2 regions of the Bacillus sp. EB106-04-04-XG123 genome follow, and region 1 is predicted to be linked to the other one. Evidence: predicted binding sites of a transcription regulator. Region 1 holds the regulator's gene; the other holds the start of a gene.
The links. Region 1 encodes LexA, which represses DNA repair genes until DNA is damaged. Its sites were predicted from a motif close to CGAACATATGTTCG; they were not measured.
Positions count from the first base shown of each region.

Region 2: the regulator LexA is predicted to act here: its motif matches at 5,027-5,040, upstream of AC3WTB_RS04515 (YhjD family protein).

Region 1 is NZ_JBYTDZ010000001.1:104,217-115,241, forward strand. Features, by position in the region: gene sirA (sporulation inhibitor of replication protein SirA) at 67-513, opposite strand; gene tkt (transketolase) at 712-2,715, opposite strand; gene AC3WTB_RS00560 (DUF896 domain-containing protein) at 2,903-3,133, opposite strand; gene AC3WTB_RS00565 (YneB family resolvase-like protein) at 3,203-3,850, opposite strand; gene yneA (cell division suppressor protein YneA) at 3,868-4,179, opposite strand; gene lexA (transcriptional repressor LexA) at 4,339-4,959, shown strand; gene AC3WTB_RS00580 (hypothetical protein) at 5,005-5,451, opposite strand; gene AC3WTB_RS00585 (DL-endopeptidase inhibitor IseA) at 5,747-6,289, shown strand; gene AC3WTB_RS00590 (STAS domain-containing protein) at 6,322-7,170, opposite strand; gene AC3WTB_RS00595 (sporulation protein) at 7,318-7,698, opposite strand; gene AC3WTB_RS00600 (trypsin-like serine peptidase) at 7,958-8,866, opposite strand; gene AC3WTB_RS00605 (bifunctional cytochrome P450/NADPH--P450 reductase) at 9,061-11,025, opposite strand, start outside.
Region 2 is NZ_JBYTDZ010000001.1:854,588-865,612, forward strand. Features, by position in the region: gene AC3WTB_RS04480 (ferritin-like domain-containing protein) at 1-416, shown strand, start outside; gene AC3WTB_RS04485 (DoxX family protein) at 606-1,016, opposite strand; gene AC3WTB_RS04490 (M56 family metallopeptidase) at 1,074-1,913, opposite strand; gene AC3WTB_RS04495 (BlaI/MecI/CopY family transcriptional regulator) at 1,906-2,328, opposite strand; gene AC3WTB_RS04500 (AbrB family transcriptional regulator) at 2,596-3,741, shown strand; gene lepB (signal peptidase I) at 3,780-4,292, opposite strand; gene AC3WTB_RS04510 (TVP38/TMEM64 family protein) at 4,292-4,909, opposite strand; gene AC3WTB_RS04515 (YhjD family protein) at 5,066-5,428, shown strand; gene AC3WTB_RS04520 (LCP family protein) at 5,501-6,457, opposite strand; gene AC3WTB_RS04525 (barstar family protein) at 6,648-6,926, opposite strand; gene AC3WTB_RS04530 (MFS transporter) at 6,992-8,161, opposite strand; gene pdxR (MocR-like pyridoxine biosynthesis transcription factor PdxR) at 8,307-9,746, shown strand; gene AC3WTB_RS04540 (hypothetical protein) at 9,778-10,260, opposite strand; gene AC3WTB_RS04545 (competence protein ComK) at 10,577-11,025, opposite strand, start outside.

The DNA.
Region 1 (11,025 bases):
TTGTCTCGTATAAAGTGTACTAAACAAAAGGCTATTATACAACATTTCACGTTCAATTTTATTTTTTTAAACAAAATTCCTCACTTTTACTGGATTAAGCCACCCGTGCTTCTTTGAACTAAAGTCCATCGCAAGAAAACAAGGGCTGATTTTTCTCAGCACTTCAAAAAACACCGCTTCTGCCTCATAACTGCCAGTCGCAGACATTTGGATATACCGGTCTTTAATAATAAATGCTGCGGTTCCTTTTCCATCTGGTAAAGAAGCGCTGTAAATCGAGCCTATTTGTGTATAGTGAATGTTCGTTAAGTTATTCATGAGACGCTGGTGCATATGAAAAGCAGGGATTCGCTTCGTCACATAATCCACTTGCTTCACAAGCATAACTAACTCATCGTCGGTGCGATTCGTCCAGTGTAATGACTCAAACAAATGAAACAAAATCGATTCTCTGCCAAAATAGTGATGTGCAAATTCATCCTCAATCCAATAAATATAATAATGGCGTTCCATGTCTATCCCTTCCTTTCACATTTCGTCAATCTCGTTTATTGCTTGTATTATACAAAAATGTGAAAGAAAGAATTGTCTATATATGAAGCAAGAAGAAACTAGTTTTGTCAAAAAAACAAGAAAAAAGAAAAAAGTTTGCAGAGCGGATGAAAATGCTCTGCAAACAGATAGCAAAAAAGCATGATGCTTGGAGTTCGTTTATTTATTCAGCTTCGCTTTCACACGGCTGACTACATTGCTGACAGTAAATCCGTATTTCTCGATAATGGTTTCACCTGGTGCAGATGCGCCAAATTTATCAATTGCAATCACGTCACCGTCAAGGCCAGTGTAACGCTCCCAGCCAAGTGAAGCACCCATTTCAATCGCAATACGTGCACGTACTGCTTTAGGAAGAACGGATTCTTTGTATTCGTCTGACTGCTGATCGAAGCGATCCCATGCAGGAAGGCTGACAACAGATGCGCGGATACCCTCTTTTTCAAGTGCCTTTTGCGCTTCAATGGCTAAACCAACCTCAGATCCTGAAGCGAGTAGAAGTGCTTCTGGCTGTGCATCAGCTGCTTCAACCACAACGTATCCACCCTTTTCTACTCCCTCATATGCCTTCTCTGGTGCCTGGTCAATCGTTGGAAGGTTTTGACGAGTAAGAACTAGTGCAGTCGGTTTATCCGTTGAAGATACAGCTAGTTTCCACGCTGCAGCTGTTTCATTTCCATCTGCTGGGCGAATAACGGAAAGGTTAGGCATCGCACGCAGTGAAGCAAGCTGTTCAACTGGTTCATGTGTTGGACCATCTTCACCAACAGCGATACTATCATGAGTAAAGACGTATGTGACTGGAAGTCCCATTAAGGCAGCAAGACGAATCGCTGGTCTTAAGTAATCTGAGAAAACAAAGAACGTTCCGCCGAATACACGAAGACCGCCGTGAAGCGCCATACCGTTGAGCGCCGCACCCATTGCAAATTCTCTCACACCGAACCAAATGTTTTTGCCGGCATAATTATTTTTTCCGAAATCATCCGTGTTTTTAATCGTTGTTTTGTTTGATCCAGCAAGGTCAGCAGACCCGCCAATAAAGAAAGGTACTTGCTTTGCAATGCCATTTAACACTTCGCCTGAAGAAGCGCGGGAGGCAAGGCTTGAACCTGCTTCATAAACAGGAACCTCTTGGTCCCAATTTTCAGGAAGCTTTCCTTCAATCGCAAGCTTCAGCTGTGCTGCCAGCTCTGGATATTCTTTTTCGTATTGCGCAAACAGCTCATTCCAAGCTGCTTCTTTTTTCTGACCAGCGTCTTTGACAGCTTCTTTGAAATGATCGTACACTTCAGAAGGTACATGGAAATCTTCTTCAAACGTCCAAGAGTAAGCATCCTTCGTCAGCTTAGCTTCCTCGCTGCCAAGAGGTGCACCATGCACACCAGACGTTCCCGCACGGTTTGGCGAACCGAAACCGATTGTTGTTTTCACTTCGATTAAAGTAGGTCTGTCTGTGCTTTGTTTCGCCTTTTCAATAGCAGCTGTTACTTCTTCGATGTTGTTGCCGTCTTTCACGTAAAGAACTTCCCAGTTCATCGCTTCAAAACGATTCTTCACATTTTCAGAGAATGAGCGATCTAAGTCGCCATCTAAAGAAATGTCATTTGAATCGTAAAGAACGATTAAACGGCCTAAGCCTAAATGACCAGCAAGTGAAGCAGCTTCTGAGGAAATCCCCTCCATTAAGTCTCCATCTCCGCAAATGCTGTATGTATAGTGATCTACAACCTGAAAGTTGTCTTTGTTATACGTTTCCGCAAGATGTCTTTCTGCAAGTGCCATCCCTACTGCCATAGCAATTCCCTGGCCTAAAGGACCTGTTGTGGCATCTACGCCTTCTGTGTGTCCAAATTCAGGATGTCCAGGTGTTTTGCTTCCCCATTGGCGGAATTGTTTTAGATCATCGATGCTCAGATTGTATCCGCTTAAATGAAGCATGCTGTATAGAAGCATAGAACCATGTCCCGCAGATAAAACAAAGCGGTCTCTGTTAAACCATTTTGGATTTTGCGGACTTACGTTTAAGTGATTCGTCCATAAAGCGTACGCCATTGGTGCAGCACCCATCGGCATTCCTGGGTGACCGGAATTCGCTTTTTCAATTGCGTCTATGGAGAGAGTACGTATTGTTGCAATAGATTTCAATTCAATCGTTTCCATATAAATCCCCTTCCGTATCTTGTGTACACCATTATCATAAATCTACTGTCCTTTTTTCACAACTATTTCACGCTGAAAAAGAAGGATTTTGTCACATTTAGTTTATCGATCACCTAAAAAGTTATGCAAATATGAAAAAAGACGAGAATAATCTTCCCATCTTTTCAAAATTCAAGAAATCACAGCCTTAATGAAGGTTCTGATCTTTTTCTCTTTTTAATTTTTCTGGTGTGACATCGTTTCCTTCAGGATCAACGATCTTGACAGTTTTAAGTGTATTTTTCATAGAAGAACGAAAAGCTTTCAAATACTCTTCTCTCAACTGCTTTTGTTCTGTTTTTTCAGCGTCTGATAAACCGGTCTCTTTCGACTTTTTTGAAAGCTCATTTATTCTTGCAAGCTGTTCTTTAGAAATCATGACAAACTCCTTTAAAGCATTTTCTCTACATACTACTAAATATCAATCATTTTGACAACAAATCACGCTTTAGGTGGTAAGGTCTTTTTCATATTCTTGATACCTTCTATGCACCGTTGCTTTTGAAATGTCAAAACCTAATGCCTGAAGAGTTGCGGCAATTTCGGCGAATGTCATATTGTTTTTTCTTAATCGAACAATTTCTGAAATCGGCACTTCAATACGCTCACGGCCAGGTGCATGGTCCTGCTGCCTTAAATTCAGTTCAGGCTGATATCCGCGCTCAACTGCCCTTTTCATTCCCCGCTTGATTTTCAGGTTATGAATTTTCCGTTGGTATTCTTCGACGACTCCTACAATCTCAATGACCATTTCATCTGCTTCTGAAAGCTCAAGCTCTCCTCTATGAAACACGCTGTATACCTTTACGTTCTCTTTAAATAAACAATGAAGAAGTGCAATTTTTGCTTGTCCTCTTCCAAGACGAGTTTCATCCTGGATCAAAACGGCATCGATTGACTCTTCCTTCAGTGCAGCAAGCATTTCAAACACACCATCACGATCTAAATCATATCCACTTGCTTTTTCTTTGATGACTTTGACCACATTCATCTTGTGCATGGCAGCTAACGCCAGCAGTTCTTCTTCTTGTCTTTTCAACGAGGTTTCCTGCTCTTCTTTGACAGTGCTTACTCTCGCATAAATGATTGCGTTCATGTCTAAAATCGACCTTTCTACTGTACTGTTGCAAGCTGATATACGACTGGATGCTCTTTTTTGACGGGTATAACAAGAATGTCGCCAGGCTGGATTTCAGTTGAAGCAAGATCATTGTGTTCGGTAACCCAATCAATAAATGCATTTTTGTCGATTGATTTGCTGTCGTTTACTTGATCAGCTAACCCCCAAAGAGTATCACCTGATTGAACCTCTATTTTAACATACTGATTTGTATCATTATGGCTTGTGACTGCAATAAGTGAGAGAAATATGCCAACGATGAATGAGAATACCCCAATAAAAATAATAGATTCTTTTAACCTCATAATGTCATCTCTCCTAATAGAATATGTGTTCGCTCTTTCTGTCACTCATTATAAATACGAACAAACGTTTCTGTCAAACGTTTTTTTCGAACCTATGTTTGTACTGTTAGGAAAAACATGCTATAATTTCTTTAAAATTGACGTTTTGAGGTGCAAAAGATGACGAAGCTATCAAAAAGACAACTCGATATCCTGAAATTCATCAAAGATGAAGTAAAAAGCAAGGGTTATCCCCCATCCGTCCGTGAAATTGGAGAAGCTGTCGGTCTAGCATCCAGTTCAACGGTCCATGGACATTTAGCTAGACTAGAAACAAAGGGCTTAATTAGAAGAGACCCGACAAAACCTAGAGCGATCGAAGTACTAGATGAAGAGGAAATGAATATTCCAAAGAGTGCTGTAATGAACGTTCCAGTCATCGGAAAAGTAACGGCCGGCCTTCCTATCACTGCTGTTGAAAATGTAGAAGAATACTTCCCCCTTCCAGAGACTTTTGCAGCACCAGATGAACAAGTGTTTATGCTTGAAATTATGGGAGAAAGTATGATTGATGCAGGTATTTTGGACAAGGACTATGTCATCGTGCGTCAGCAAAGCACCGCTAACAATGGTGATATTGTGGTCGCCATGACAGAGGAAGATGAAGCGACAGTCAAACGCTTTTATAAAGAAGATACACACTTTAGATTACAGCCAGAGAACCCATCAATGGAACCGATTATTTTACAGAATGTGAGTATACTAGGTAAAGTGATTGGCGTATTTCGAAATATTCATTAAAAAAAGCCGGTATTTCATCAGCTGCTGATGAGAACCGGCTTTTTCTTATGCACAAGAATAGGCAAGAATACTTGAACTTGGGAAGGAACCAAATGTAAAGTTCGGCCATATAAAACCAGTTGTTCGGCCAAAAGGCTGTGAGGAAAGAACGAACATTAAAAATACTTGACCGTTTCTCAAAAACACAATTGTCCATCTTCTATTACATCCCGCTGCAAATTGTACAGTTTGATGACCTCCGCCAACACCGTGCCCAGATATAAGCGACTGCATACTCTGTGGCTGCGAGAGTGCTTGTTGATACTGCGAAATGATATGCTGCGGCGGTGCCGGCGGTGCAGATTGTCCGCCTGAACCTTGCCCTGGCCAAGTACCTCCTCCGATCGGAAACCCAGGAAACCCTCCACCTTGAGGAATACCAACAGATGGAAATCCTTGCATCTGCCTATCATATGAGTACCCATTCCACACACCTTCATACGGATGATACATAATAAACACCACTTTCTTTAGACATTCATCACGACAGTATATGTCATAAATAAAAAAGTGTGTTAAACGTCTAAATAGAAATTTTTCCAAAAGACGTTTCGTTCTTCTTTAGAACGGTTAAATAATCATTAAGAAGAAAAATAAAAAAAATGAAAACTTTTTGTCTCCTTCAAACGTTATATAATTAGAAACAAAAGAAATAAAAAACATTTAGATTTAATACTTGTAATATCACTGTAATTATTGTAACATTTGTAACATAAGAAGTTTTCATTGAGAAAAGGAGGCAATTGCCTTGAAAAAATTATTTGTTTTATTAACTGCTATTATGCTTATGATCTCATTACAAACTACAACATTGGCCGCTTCCAAGAAATCAGCCGCTTTGACAAATAAAGAAGCGTTACATATTGCCCTTGATGCAAGAGAACACTTTTGGAGTGCAATGTCAGGCTACAAAATTAAAGAACATTCTAATTACAAATTAAAATCATTTACCTATAAAGATATGACATACAACTATCTTTCTAAAACATTTGATACAAAGAAAAAATTAAACAGCTACCTATCTCAAGTGTTCACTCAAGATGCCATCAAACATGGTTTAAAAGATTATCAGTTTATTGTTCATAAAGGCAAAATGGCTGTTCCAGTCGGTGACGGAGATAACATGCTCAATTGGGAAAAAGCCACACCTAAACTTGTTTCTAAGAAACAAACAGTCCGCACATATGAATTTACTGTCCCAACACTTGATGGACGCAAAGTAAAACGAACTGTTACGTACGAAAAAGTACAAAAAGATTGGAAAGTCACACAAATTGACGCTGTCATCTAAATAAAAAACCAGGCCTCTCATCGGCCTGGTTTTTATATTGGAGAAAATTCAGTCATGCGGTCCAGCGCGTGAGCAAGTGATGATGCCGTGCGAAATTCATTAAAAGGAAGCCCGAGCTGTACTGCTGTTTGAGCAATTTCTGGTCTAATTCCTGAAATGGTCGTCTCTACTCCAATTAACCGAAGTGACGTAACAAGGTCAAAGATTTGATGAGCCACCATTGTATCAATAATGACAACACCCGATAGATCAATACATAAATGCTGAACCCCTTTTTGCGAGCACTGTTTTAGCGTATTTTCTAAAATAATCTTTGCTCTCGCTGTGTCAATATCACCTACTAAAGGCAACAACGCAATCTGGCTTTTTAAAACAATCACCGGTGAACTCAATTCATAAATCATATCTCTTTGAGCCACAAGCTTCTTCGTTGTATTTTTCACATATTGCTGGATAAACACATGGATTGAAATATTAAACGCTTCGGAAATTAAATCATACCAATAAAAAATGCGGTCAATATCAATGTCACCTTGACGCTGTTTAATAAATTCTTTTAAGTAATGCAGAACGACTCTTTGATTGGACATGTATTCTCTTACGACATAATCTAATGGTGTATTTAAATGCTTCGGATCACTGGCTAAATCCTCAGACCATTTTTTAAATTCAGTATGTAAATATGTCTTGTCTTCAATAATAGCTCGTATAAAGTGCTGGTAATAATCTTGATTTTGCCGTTTTAGCTCTGCAATGATGCTGGAATCTGTTGAACGATATATCGATTCTGGATCATCGTCCTCAATTGATTCATACCATGTTTCAGTCAGCTTCTCTGCATGCTGCATAAAAAAATCGTATAATGCACGGTTCTTATCCATAAGCAAATGTCCCTTCACATTTTCTTCTTGTCAGTCTTTGTACCTTATAGATTGATTGTACCACTGAATCTTTTTTCCCTGCCAGCTCGGATACGCTCTGCCATAAACAAAAAAGGCACCCGCTCGAGGGGTGCCTTTTCCTCAGATTTATTTCACAATGAATAATATTCTTTTCCCATCAGGAAATCCGCTGATTTGGTGCCCGACCCATGAGCCTGCTCCCCTATTATCAGATGGACTGACATATTGAACGCTTGCGCCTTTTCCTCCCTCAAGACAAACCGCCATCGGCCATTCATCCCGGTCAAATCCAGGTTTTGTCGGTATCCCTTTTAATGATTCTTGCCTGCGGGCATCTGCTCCATTCCTGTCAATGGTACACACATCTGAATGCCCTTTTCGAATGGCTTCTTGAATATGACTGCCTGTTTCAGGGTACCTTTCCTTTGGAAATTGAACGACATGATCATATCGATCAGTCCCTTTTGCTGCCTGCTTCTCTCCAAATCCACCTAACAACATGCCCATCCATATCACAAAACATAAAGCGACAGCAGCGATCCAGCCTCTTTTCATCTTCAAAAGCGCGTGACCTCCTCATCCATCTCAAGCATGGTTTTGACTTAAAGGAAATGTGACATTTTAATGTATGAGTGGTTCGCGAATGACATGTGAAAAAATTGATGTAGCTCTCAATCTCAAATCCACAGGTTAAAAAAATGAATCCTCTATTAAATGAATCCATACAAAAAAGCTTGTCCCCTATGAAGGAAACAAGCTCTATTTTTTATTGCGCTTTCGCATAGTTTATAAACTCCACAAAGGCAGCTGTCGCTTTTGGACCGCCATTCATCGTTCCGTTTGAATACCCAGCGTTATGAACTCCAACGATTTGCTGGTTCTGATCTAGCATGGCAGAACCTGAATTTCCGCTGAATGTATCAATCGTATAGTATGCTAGATTCGTATCTTCTCTCGTCACAGGACCTGACATCTCCCATTGTGACACCTTGCCAGTCGATCTCATTTTATCACCAGGATATCCTGAGATTTTAATGGTTGTCCCAGTCAAGTTTGTCACCTGGCGGATGGATCGGTAGCCGACCGTATTGCCAATATTCGTATCGGTTTTGATTACGGCAAAGTCATATTGACTTGCACCAGTATTAATATACCCGCTTGGCACATAGAACTCAGTCATTTTTGCTGAACCGTTCACCGCAGTACTATCATTCATACCTGGATATACGGTTCCTTTTTCACTATAGCTTCTCGATGCCGTATTGTACACGCAGTGTCCGTTTGTCAAAATTTTATTAGGAGCAATGAGTGTCCCTGTACAGCTGGAGCCGCCAAATGTAATATAAGCAATCGAATTGTATGGTGCTACTCTTGTATTTGCTACTTTGGTTCTACCATCGTCTCCAATGACGACTTTTGTTTGAAAATCTTTTAAATATTTTGATAGTGGTTTTACTTTTTCGCCAACAGTAGAAGAAAGATCATCCACTTTGTCAAAGGATGAGGGGGCTTTCGTATCATTGTGGAAATCACTTGAAGAAATCACTTTTCCATCAGAAGTCACCATGTCATAATCAGACGTTAGTACTGAATCCGATGCGGCATGGGCAAAACTAGGCACACTTAAAGCACCAAAAACGAGAAGAGAAGGGAGTAACATTTTCACCTTTTTCATCATATTCCTCCTTTATGTCCTATATCAAAAATCATACGATTGTTTCATATTGGAGTAAATGAGAGAATATTCTTATTTTTTACAAAATATTTCATATTTAAATTAGGTGTTTTGTAACTTCCCAACCTTCATTCTATCGATCTCTTTCTATGTGAACAGAAAAAAACCGCCTAATTGGCGGTCTTTCCTCTTTGTCAGCTCCACACATCTTTTACATATCTATTGTCATTTGCAAGGGCTGTCAGCCAATTTTCAGCTGTTTCCTTCGAGCATTGTTTCTCGTTTTGATAGAGATCGATTAGTGTAGCCTCTACATCTGGGGCCATGACTTTTCCGTCTCCGCACACGTAAAGGTAGGCACCTTGATCAAGCAATTCGATGAGCATGCCGCCTTCTTCTTTCAACAAATGCTGGACATATACTTTTTGCTCATCGTAACGAGAATAAGCACGATGGATATGGATAACTCCGTTTTGCGCGGCAAGCTGCATTTCATCAAAATATAGATCATCTTCCTCAGGGTGACGGCAGCCAAAATATAAGTGGGCTTCGCCTAGCTGCTTCCCTTCCTTCTGCCACACTTCTCTTGCCTGAACAAATCCTCTAAATGGAGCAATTCCTGTACCTGGTCCAATCATGATCATCGGCACTTCTGATGAAGGAGGCAGCTGGAATCCATCTTGCGCTTCATGCAGGAAGCAGGCTACTTCTTCTCCTTCTTTTAGACCACATAAATAGGTTGAGGCAACTCCGGCATATTCTCCTCTACCGCTCCACGCTTTATCTTTTACAACTGCTACTGTGATACTGACTTTTTCTTCATCTACCTTAGGCGAGCTAGAGATCGAATAATAACGCGGTTTCAAACCTGGTAAAAGCGCCAAAAAGTGTACAAACGGCAGCTCGCACGCTTCATATTGATCTAATAAATCCAGCATGGTTACTCGTTTCTTTAAAATGGCTTCTTGATATGCTTCACCAGCCATTTCTTCAAGCTCCACGCGGTGAGGCGGACATACCGTATGTGCTGCGAGCTCTCTTAGCTGTGTACGTGTCGCAGGCTCTTGAAGCTCAACATGTGAGGCGAGTAATTCTTTGATTGGAATCGGCTGATCTAATGGTAAATGACTTGCCTCTTTCTCAGATGAAAGCTTAATAAGCTGCTCTGGATTTAGTTTAAAGCGGCGGGTCACACGCTCAACGAGTGCATCACTATTTTTCGGTACAATCCCGATATGATCCCCTTCTTTGTATGCTTTTCCAGCAGGCAATTTCAATTCAATATGTCTTGTCTGCCTCGTGCTTGTTTCTGATTGTAATTCTTCATTTTTCAATACAACAGCTGAAAAGGCATCATATATTTTGGCTATAGGACGCTCCACTAGCTCATTCGTATAAGCAACTGATAGGTTTGGTTTTTCCTTCCCCTTTTCTTGGAAGGTGAGCTTAAATTCTTTTGCAAGCTGTTCAAAGACAGTTTTCTGGAAGATTTCTTTATCCTCATCCATATCACCGCCTGCATCACCTTCTCCTAAATCAGCTACACGTTTGGCTCCTTTTCTTTCAAGGGCCTCATCAATCAGACGGGGGATCCGCTGGTACGTACTCGCCCAGTTTCGATCTCCGCATCCAAAGACCGCAAATGTCACGTTTGATAAATCCTGCTCCTCATCCTGCGCCAGCCAATCCACAAATTGCTTCGCATTGTCAGGCGGATATCCGTTGTATGAAGCGGTCACGATGAGGACAGCGCCTGTATCTGGCAATTGGCGTGTATATTCATCAAGCGGCGCAGTGGTCACATCGAATCCTTTTGCTTTCCCATCTTCCGCCAATTCGTTCGCTATTTGCTTTGCTGTGCCAAGATTCGATCCGTACAAAACTAGCAGCGGTGTACCGTGACTCGGCACTTTTGACTCACTAGATTGGTTGCTTTTTTTCGGTTCTTCTTTCGGTGGTGCCATAAAGAATTGCTGTTTCCTTGGCCGCACCTTGATTTTGAAATCGTTTGGTTTAATCGTCAGAGATTCTTTTAAATTAAGCTCATAAGATGTGTGATCAATTAACTCTAAATTATGCAGGACCATCGCGAGAACCATCGTAGCTTCATGCAGGGCGAACTGCATACCGATACATGCACGCTGTCCATTCCCAAAAGG
Region 2 (11,025 bases), 750 kb from region 1:
ATGACATGCGCCAAAACACAAGGATCATTTCTGACCTTGAAAAAGCGATCAATGGTGAATATTCTGCAATCCAATGCTACGAAAAACTTGCCCAAAGAGCAAAAACTCCTGAGGCAAAAAAAATCATTCAAGAAATACGCCAGGATGAAGTCAGACACTATCAACTATTTACAAAGCTATATTATTCTTTAACAGGTAAAAACCACAAACCAAGCGTAACAGAACCTTGTCCAGATCAATTTAGAGAAGGGCTTCTTTTCGCATTTAAAGATGAACAAAGAACGGTCGATTTTTACTTAACGGTATCAGATTATGTCCGGGATCAAGGAACAAAAGAGCTGATGAAACGTATTGCTCAAGATGAACAGCAACATGCTGTATGGTTTTTATATCTTTTAACGCACCATGTGTCTTAGATAGTCCTATTTTAATAGGAGATCGTATGTTCCGTCAAAAAATGAAATCGTCTTTTTGTTCATTCAATCTATAAAATAAAGGACTATTTTCAGCAAACCTCTCATCTTTTTCAAACGTGAAAACGACAATTTGATAAATAAAAAAACTCCTCTGCCACACATAGCAGAAGGAGTTTTTTTCATGATTGTTTAATGAAATTTTGCTTCATTGCTTTGCTGCTGATGTTTTAGCAGCCCATCAATGGACAGCATCTTACTGCCGCTAAGTGTTAAATAAAGCGCCATGACAAGCAGTGATAGTTCAAATTCATAACCGCCAACAAATCCTTTAGAAAAACCAACCGTCATAATCGCCACAGCCATAATTGGTACAAATAGCGCTGCGAAAATACGTGTTCCTAGACCTAAAATCAAGGCGATACCACCGACCAGTTCAATTGTCTTCACAATATAGGCCATAAATTCCGGTATACCGATTTGTCCAAAGAATGCCGCTGTTCCTCCCAGACCTCCTTGATATGCCTGAAGTCCGTGTAGAAAGAAGATCAAACCTAAAATAACACGCACGAAAAGTGTTCCTATTTCTTGATTCGTTTTCATATAGTGATTTCCTCCTGTTTTTACACTACATAATGTAATGTTAATAAGTAAAAAAAATTAGTAATTTAGATTAAGCATAATCATCAAGACCACCATGAGAATGGTTGATGTGACAATGGGAATGATGGGTACATTGAAAGGAATATTGTATGTTGGATTTAAGATCTTTTGTATTCTTAAATTCAATGCCCGATCTCCAAAGGATACCGCAAACTTCGTTTGTTTTTGAAACTGAGTTCTCTTTTTAATGAGTTTCAAAAGGGCTTGCCCTACTCCAAGCTCAGTGCCTGTCTGCCGAATCGCATAGTCATCTGCGATCACTTCACGAAAAACGGAATAGCTTTGTCTCATATGCTTTAACACTGGAATGTACCAAATAACTTTTGTGAGCATTGAGAATGTGAAGGCCTTTAAAGGATCATAGCTGTATTTGTGGTGCAATTCATGATGAACAACAGCGTCAATCTCCTCTTCATCCAGCATGTCCATGAGAGACGTTGATAGGTAAACCTTTGGGTGAAGCATCCCCATGGCAAAAGCAAGCGGTTCATGACAATGAAACACAACGATGTCGTTTGCATATTTCTCAGATAAAGATTCGGTCGACTCGTGATTGACTGCAAGCATGAGATTTTGCTTGAATTGAATGTACGTTTTGATTTGCTTCGTCATATAGAAAATCGCAAATCCCAGTGTATAGAGCACTAAAGCATCTAGAAAATATTTCAAAGGAGTGAATCCATAGAATTCGAGAACAGATTGGCATACATGAATGAGATTATATGCTTGATTCCAGCCAAAAAAGCTTGAAAGCACGTAATACCCCATCTGATAAAAAATCGTTAAACCAATCAATATACCGCCTAAAAATAGCAGGCTCGATTTCATTTTATTCATTTTGCTGCTCCTCTTTTTTGGATGCCAGCCTTGCTTCAAGCACTTTGAGTAATTCAGGGTCAGCACTTTCAATTGCATCCACCATATGATTCACTGCCAGTGGACCAAAATCGTCCATCAGACCTTGCGTAATCCATTTTGTCTGCTCATTTAGAAATTCTTCTTTTGTTAAAATAGGATTATAAATAGATGAACGCCCTTTTGTTTTCTTCTCCACAATTCCCTTTTCGGTTAAGCGGTTCAGCACAGTCATCACCGTGTTGAAATTAATCGGCTTTTCATCTGACAGCTTCTGCTGCACTTCTTTAATCGGCATATCCTCACCTTGATAAAGGATCTCCATAATTCTTCCCTCTAAAGGACCGAAAAAACGATTCAATCCCTTTTCATTATATTTAAAAGAAGGAATTTTCATGTTATCACCTCACACTAAGGATTGTAGTGTAATTGAAAATGATAGTCAACTGATAACAAAAATAGGGGAAAATCGTTGTATATTTGTTTTTGTTTTTGGTAAAAATTATATCTTCACTTTTATCAAGATGCTGTCAGGTTCTTGATAAGTTAATCTTATGAAAATGGTAAAAAAATTCGTATTTTATTTATAGAGACTTTTGTATTATAGTGAAGATAACAACATTTCACTTACTGAACAAAATTATAGGAAGAAGGTTTACATGTGATGAAACAAGGAAACAGCCTTCGAACCGATCTCATTTTGATCGCAATAAGCGGTTTAGGTGGTTTTCTTTTGTCTTTAACAGGAATGTCTATTGGCTGGATGATCGGTACATTAATCACAGCTGCATTTATTGCCATGCGACGTCCAACCCTGTTTCAGCGTAAAGGAAACAACACCTTGCGTATTCACAGCAGATGGCTACTCCTTGGTCAATTTATTCTCGGAATCGAACTCGGACAAAAAATGAACATGAAAGTTCTTCATATTTTCGCTGAACATTGGCTCCCTGTGAGTTTCATGCTCGTTTTTTCTATTCTACTGGCGATGCTCTCTGGCTTTGCTTTATGGAAGCTGAGTAAAACAGATATGCTGACCAGCTTTGTCGGAACAGCACCAGGCGGTCTATCAGCTATGCCAGGGATTGCCCAAGAGGTTGGAGCAAATACAGCCGTTGTCAGTCTCGTACAAACAACACGTGTATTAATGGTGGTACTCACCATCCCATTTACGGTGTTCTATTTAAATACAAAAAGTCCAGCGGATGCAGCTGCAGGCGTGCAAGGGAGCGCCTTTTCATCCGGCGTTTTCACCCTGTCAAATATCTCGTGGACTGCTGCACTTATTTTAGGTGCCTGGCTTATGTCACGCCTGGCAGTTCGTCTTCATTTCCCTGCCCCTTGGCTGATCGGCAGCATGTTAGGAGTTGCAGCTCTTCAAGTAGGTGCAGGTGCGCTCATAGGTCATGATTTGATTCCTTATTGGCCAGCACAAGCGAATATCGCATCACAGGTATTTCTAGGTGCAACCATCGGTTCAAAAATGAATAAACAGATGTTTGTCGGGCTTAAAAACACGTTAATTGTAGCCGTCGTCAGCTCAGCTGGACTGATTGCTGCAACGGTTCTCAGTTCAATTGCCATTGCAGAGGTCACAGGCATTTCTGTCATTACAGCCATTCTTGCCTTTTCGCCTGGCGGTATTGCAGAAATGGCAACAACAGCAGTCACACTCCATGAGGACTCAACCTTTGTAGTAGCTGTACAAGTTGTTAGAATCATTCTTGTCATTGCTATGCTGCCACCGTTTTTTCGATTCTTACATCATGTCTGGGCAAAAAGACATCCTGATTATAAAGCCGCAAAATAAAAAAAGAGACGCTTTGCATGTGCAGAGCGTCTCTTTTTTTATTCATGCTGATTTCTTTTGACACCAACTACTTTATCCTTTGAAATCGTTCCAAAATGCCGGCTGTCGAAGCTATGTATTCGGTTATCTCCGATTACGAAGTAATGATTTTTTTTGATTTTATCTTGCCCTGTGAGTGCTTTCAGCTGAAAATCTCCTGTCAGGACATTCCCCATTTTATTTTTTTTCTGCTCTTTTAAATAGGGTTCTTTCCATTTTGCACCATCGACAAATAACTGATCATCTACATATTTGATTGATTCTCCTGGGAGCCCAATGACCCGTTTAATCAAAATTTGATTTTTGGGTCCGTGAAATAACACATAATCAAACCGGCTAATTTTCGTGAGTTTTGGCGAGAACTTGTTGATTAATAATTCTGTTCCATTTGTAAATGTGGGGTCCATACTAACCCCTTCTACTTTATACTTCACAAACATGAAATTCTTTACCTGGAACAATAAGACGATGCATGTAATAATCATCAACCATAGCAATGGCTTCTTTTTCATTAAGAGCCTCCTTTGTCCTCACGCTTGCTCATTCGAATGTTCAACCTATTTTCTACTCTCTTTCCAACATACCATAATAAAACGATAACTAGAACCGCAAAAACACTTCTTAACGGATTCTTTACTAAAGCAGAAAGATCATAACCGATAAAACTAATGATAAAGAGCATGACACACTTACCAGCTAAAGCAGCTAGTGCAAATTGCCACATGCTAATTCTTGATAAACCTGCTACTACATTGACGGCAGCAGAAGGTGTAAAAGGAAAGCAGAGTAAAATAAATAACGGACCAAATCCCCGCTTCTCCACCCAAAGCATCAATTTCTTAATGGAAGGGTGTCTGCTGATAAAGTTCAGCATTCTCATCTGTCCAAATTTTCTGATCAGTAAAAAGACAAGAATAGACCCTGCACTTGCACCGATCCAGGTTAATAAAAAGCCTTCCCAAAGGCCGAATGCATTTGCATTTGCCACCGCAAACGCCACGAGTGGTAAAAACGGAAGAAATGCTTCAATCAGAGGAAGCAATATAGCAACAATTGGTCCAAAGGCCTTGTAGCTTTCAAAAAATGATGTGATATTTTCATGAGTAAATAGAGAAAGAAATGATGTCAACTTGTTTGACTCCTTCAATGTTTGTCTACATTTCATTTTACATGGAAAACATAAAAATATACAAATGAATCCCACTCGCCCCCTTGAGATTGTTTGACTCATTCGATATAATAAACAAGAACATTTGTTCTATATTTAAAGAAAGCAGGCTTGGACATGACGAGACTATCAAGAATACAGCTTCAAATGATGGAACAGGCCATCTTTCTCCCAATGGTCATCTCCATCCTCAATCGTGATCTGACACACTTAAAACAACATCAAACATTTAAATTAAATGAACCATACATTCAGCTTGTGACCTCCGTGTTAAAGGAAGCACAGAAGGCACTTTACGAACTGAAGCAGCATTTACGTAAAGAAAATATGAAGGTACAGCAAATTGAACACGATGAAGGATTTACAACGTATCTATTTATCATAAATGGCTATGAAGAAAAGCATAAATACTTTAATCCGCGTATACGTCATCGAGTAGAGGAACTGCTGACTGGATATTTTCTGCATCAAGCAAATTAACTTCTTGCTGAAATGCGCCGTGGTACCCATTTCAAAGAAAAAAGCCTGCCGCGGCGGCAGGCTCCTTCTTATTTATGATAATTCAAGCTGGTTTCTCAGCTCTGTTCTGACTTCTTCTAATCCTGGTCCATCTAACTCAAAGTAATACACATTCCCAGGCTGATAATCATGGCCCTTTAGCTGAATGGTATCTACTGATTTCAATGAGCTCAGTAATGGAAAAAGACCGATGAACTGTTTCATGGAAAGATTGGTTGAGACATTATCACCAAGCGTATCAATGATGTTGTCGTATGACGGGATCGAAGAAATCGATTTAGATTTTTCAAAGATGGCTTGAAGTGCCTCCATTTGGCGCTTTCCGCGCATGAGGTCACTGTCTGCTTTTCTCGTTCTCACAAAGGCTAAAGCTTCTTCGCCATTTAACGTATGTGTTCCTGTTTGCACATGAACTTTCCCTTTTGAATCCTTTTCCATTTGTTTTGCGATACCTTCATCTTTAATCGTTACGTCAATTCCATTTAGCTCATCCACAATGTCTTGAAACGCCTTAAAGTTCCCTGAAATCACATAGTCTACAGGAATGTTCAATAGGTTTTCGACCGTTTTGACTGACAAATCTGCACTCCCAAACGCATGAGCGTGAGCAATTTTATCATATCCTCTTCCCGGTATATCCACATAAGCATCACGAGGAATACTGAGAAGCTTAATGGTTTTGTCTGTTCGGTTCACCGCCGCCAGTAAGACCGCATCACTCCTTGCTTCGTCTACCGTTTCACCTGGACGGCTGTCAATTCCAAGCAGCAGCACCGAAAAGCTGTCCTTTCCTGGATCAAAAGCTTTCACACGCTTTTGCGAGGTGTCTCCTCTTTCTAATGATACTTGCGCCTTATTCGACGCTTTTGAAATTTTATAGTATGCGTATCCAGTCACAGACACTGCCATCACCATGACAAATGCCATGATAAACAGCACGGCTTTGACCCAAGGCCTCAGTCTTCTCTTTGATCTTGTTTTTTCCTTCATCCTTTCCGAACCCTCACTCTACCTTAGTCTATCAATGTAGGTTCCACTATAACATATTTTGAAGAAAGTTTCCTTCACGCAACATATTTTTATGAATCCACAATAAAAAATCAGCAGAGGGCTCACCTATTTACAACATTTAAGAAAAGGAAACTCAAAAAACAGCCTGCGGCAGCGGCTGCTTTTTTCATCATGATTGAATATCAAATTGAAATTGTCCATTCAGTTCTTCTTCTGCTTCTTGAAATAACTGACGCAAGTTCTCAGCATAATCACCAAGAGCGTCTTTGCTCGTTTGAAAATTCACCCATGTCAGTTCTACTGGAAGAGCCACCTCTCCTGTCAAACAGTCCCAAAGGGCATCAAGATTTTTTCCGTAATAGTCAGGAAGGTGTAAAACTGTTTTTAGCTGGTCATGAAGCTCTTCTTGCGACCTGCACGCTGCGCCATCAAGCTGCACTTTTTTCATGTTCATCTTCCCCTCTCCTCTCTATATTTTAAACGAATTGGAGGAGAAAGAGAAAGATGGACATCTTACTTTTGTTTCTGCCTGACACCTGAGATCAATAGAATGAGGCAGGCAGCCAAAACGAGCAAGAAAAAGAGGGTTAATACGAGCTGAGTACCGTATACATCAGCAAATAATCCAACAAAAACACTCGGAATACCAAGTCCTAAATAAGCAAACAAGTAATACCCTGCAACGGCTCTAGCCGCCTCCTTTTTCCCTCGCTCAACAATGAGCTGAAGTCCACCTAAATAAGTAAATCCATAGCAGGCAGTACCCGCCAGCATCGTTCCGGCAAGCACAAGGAAGATAGACCCGCTGCTTGCACCGTATAGCAAGAGGCCATATCCGCATGGAAGACAGATAAACCCCGCAAGGAGCGCTGTACTGCTATTCATCTTGCGCACAAAGGGCTGCATCAGGACACCTGCCATATTAATTAAAAAGAGTGCCGGTCCTACCCACAATTCATAACCATTTAATTTAAGCTGTGCTGGCAAAATCGAAATGACCAGACCGCACACCGACCATGCGATAGCAATGGCTGCATTCGCCGGCATTGTTCCTTTTGGAAACCTTGGCATGTTCATCACCTGTTTACCTGAATCTCCTTGTACAGGCGGCACGAAAAAGAAGACACCTGTAATGGTTAAGATCAAAAAGACCAGCACAATCCAATAGCTAGGCGGCGTGAGCGACACACGCTGAAAAGATAGAAGTGCCGTAAAAAGAGCACCGCCCCCAAATCCAACCGAACTGCATAATGCAATAAAAGTTGGAATCCAGCCTGATTTCTCTGGATATAAAGCAATCAAATATGCGGTGCATGTTCCAACACTAAGACCAAGTCCGACTCCTTGCAGCAGCCTGGCAGCAAAGAGCATTTGTATGGAAGGGTGCACAATCATCAACAAGGTGGCACATAACGAAAAACTAAGGGCGACCAATAAAATCGGCTTGCGACCAGCCCGATCTGAAATGCCGCCAAGAAAAAGCAAAACTGGAATGAGTCCGAAGACATACGCGGCAAATACAAGTGCTGTTGCCGCCTTTCCGTACCCTGCTTGTTCTGCATACGCCGTATAAAGGGGCACTTGCAGATTCACAGCAATCGTAATCATAAAAAGACCAAGTAAAACGAAAATAAACGGGATGATGGATAGGTGTGCCGTTTCTTCTTTGGATGCTGGGATCATTTGACTCTCTCCTCTTTGTCATTGCATATGAGAACAGTGTACACACCATTTGGCTTACTTCCCACATCCAAAAATGACACTATTGACCAGTCCATAATTCCGTGTCATCATCAACTTATGATGTGAAAACGAGAGAAGGTGCACGATGTATATTCATTTAGACCGTTCAAGCGCTACCCCGCTCTGGCAGCAAATCGTAACTGAGATCATTCAAAAAATTCATTCAAAAAAACTGCATCCCGACGATCAGTTAACACCGACAAGAGTGTTAGCTCAGGAGCTTAATGTATCAAGATCCACCGTACAGCTTGCCTACGATGAGCTGCTGGCAAGAGGCTACGTCAGCACATCTAGAAGAGGTGGTACAAAGATTATTTCAAGTGATCAATATACAGCTTCTCCTCCCTATCAAAGTGAACCGCCTTTCTCACCTCCGATCAGACCTCACTTTGAAGAGGCCGAAAAACAAATGGATCATTGGCTGTCAGCCAATCAATATCATGAGAAGCTTGATATTGATTTTCGTCATCAAGAGCCAGCCATCGACGCCCACTTTCAAAACATATGGAAACGCTCGCTCATGAAAGCATTACAGCGATTAGATATGAAGGATTGGGGCTATTCCTCTCCGCATGGATTATGGGAAGTGCGTTCAGAAATACGCCAATACTTATCTGTTGAACGCGGGATCGATGTAGAAGAAGGTCAAATGGTGTTAACGGGTGGCACGCAGCAAGCCATTGATTTAATTTCACAGGTATTGCTTAAAAAAGGTGATACAGTGGCTGTTGAAGATCCAGGTTTCCCTGGGGCAAGGCTGTCGTTTATGAATCGGGAAATGAACATTCACCCCGCACCAGTTGATGAAGAAGGAATGGTGGTGAATACATTGCCCCGGCGAACAAAACTGATTGCTGTGACGCCTTCCCATCAGCGTCCAACTGGTGTATGTATGAGTGTAAACAGAAGGCAGCAGCTGCTGAAGTTTGCTGTCAGCCATCAGTCTTATATATTAGAGGACGATTTTGATGGAGATTATCGTTACCATGGCGGGCCGCTCCCTTCCCTATTTTCAGAAGCACCCGAGCATGTGATTTACATCTTAAGCTTCTCAAAAGTGCTGGCACCTGGCATCCGCCTTGCTGCCATTATCGGCTCCAAAGCCGTTATGAAAGAAATTGCCGCACTGCAATCACTCATTCAAAGACAGCTGCCCATTATGGAACAAATCACACTCGCTTCTTTTTTCAAAGAAGGAGAATTCACGCGGTATGTCAGACGAATGAGACAGCTGTATAAAAAAAGACAGGCAGCCATGATGGAAGCCCTTTTGACACATCACTTTGACAAACACTTCCGTATCTATGGAACCGATACGGGTCTTCATGTCTTTTTAGAAGGAGCACAAGACTTTGATGAAAAAGGGAGCATTGAGGCAGCAAAAGCAGCTGGCGTTGGCATTTATCCATTAAGTCCTTATTGTTTTGAAAGCAATCGAAAGGGATTACTGCTAGGATTCGCCTGTACCGACGAAAGCATGATTCAAGAGGGCGTTCGCCGTTTAAAGAAAATACTTCACATCTAAAAAAGCCTGGAAGTAAACCTTCCGGGCTTTTTTAGGATGATTGCTGAATCTGACCTACTTCTTCAATAAATGCGGCTGTCTGCTGCAAGCCATCCTGAAAATGATGGGTAGCGGAAATAAACAGCTTCTCTTGATCGGGGTGCTTCAAGAGCTTTTCCACCTTACTGATCCCTTTTTCAAAGGAAGCAAGACCTGTCTTTAATTGTTGATCGGCCTTTTGATAAGCGGCTGGAACTTCTTGATGATCAAGCCCTTTTTGAATCACACGATCAAATGCTTTCGTTGCTTCTGTCAATTTTTTATTTGTTTGGATCTTTCCATGTCCATCTGAGATAAACTGATCGGTCATCTTATCATATGCTTCATTTAACTCATCCATATAAGACTGAACCCATTGTTCATAAGCAGCTTCTTTTGCGTCTTGCTTTGAAGGCGATTGACCTGCTTGCTGACAGGCTGCTAGTAATGTCACTGTTAGGATAAATAGCAGCACCAAATGTGATTGTTTTTTCATACAGAGCCTCCATTTCTTTATCCCATTCGTTCATATCGGTCAAATATGAGCATCCTTTACCACATAAGAATTCTTTGCAAGAAATGATTTCTTTTATTGTAACAGACAAGCTCGTGTCACTTCTGTGATTTATGAGTAAATGGATGAAAATACGTCTAAGGATTCACATTTCCCTGTCATTTCCCAACACAACCAATAGACGGCGAGACATACGTATTTGGTTTCAAAGAATTCATCTTGATGATGTATGGCCGCCTTTTTGCATTGCATTCATGCTGATAAGAGGTCCAGCGGCTGCTCTGCCGCTGGCTTTAAACTAATATCTATTACGTAGCTCCCTTAATATAAAATCGTATACGAGATTGAGCTGCTGTTCCTTTGGATACAGCATAAATTCTTGTTTCTTAGGAAGACCTCCATCCAGACGATCTTGAAATTTCGTTCGGAGATATGCTGTTCGGTGCACCTGACTCTCAAATGATTTATATGAGACATCAAGTTTGACGGTTTGCTCATTTGTAAAGGTGACCACCGTGTCTCCGAGGGATGATTCTTGGAAGGTATGAATGTATTTGTGGGAGATCCAGCCGCACTGAGGACGGTTGGATGAATAAGTTGGGAAGAAATACAGATGATTGGATGAGTCAATCACAATTGGAGGCTTATGGGATATTCCTGTTACTTCGTATGTTCCCGCCTTTCTGCCTGCATAGCTTGAGCCGAAGAATCTGCAGCTGCGTTCAATAATTTGCAGGGGTTTTAATT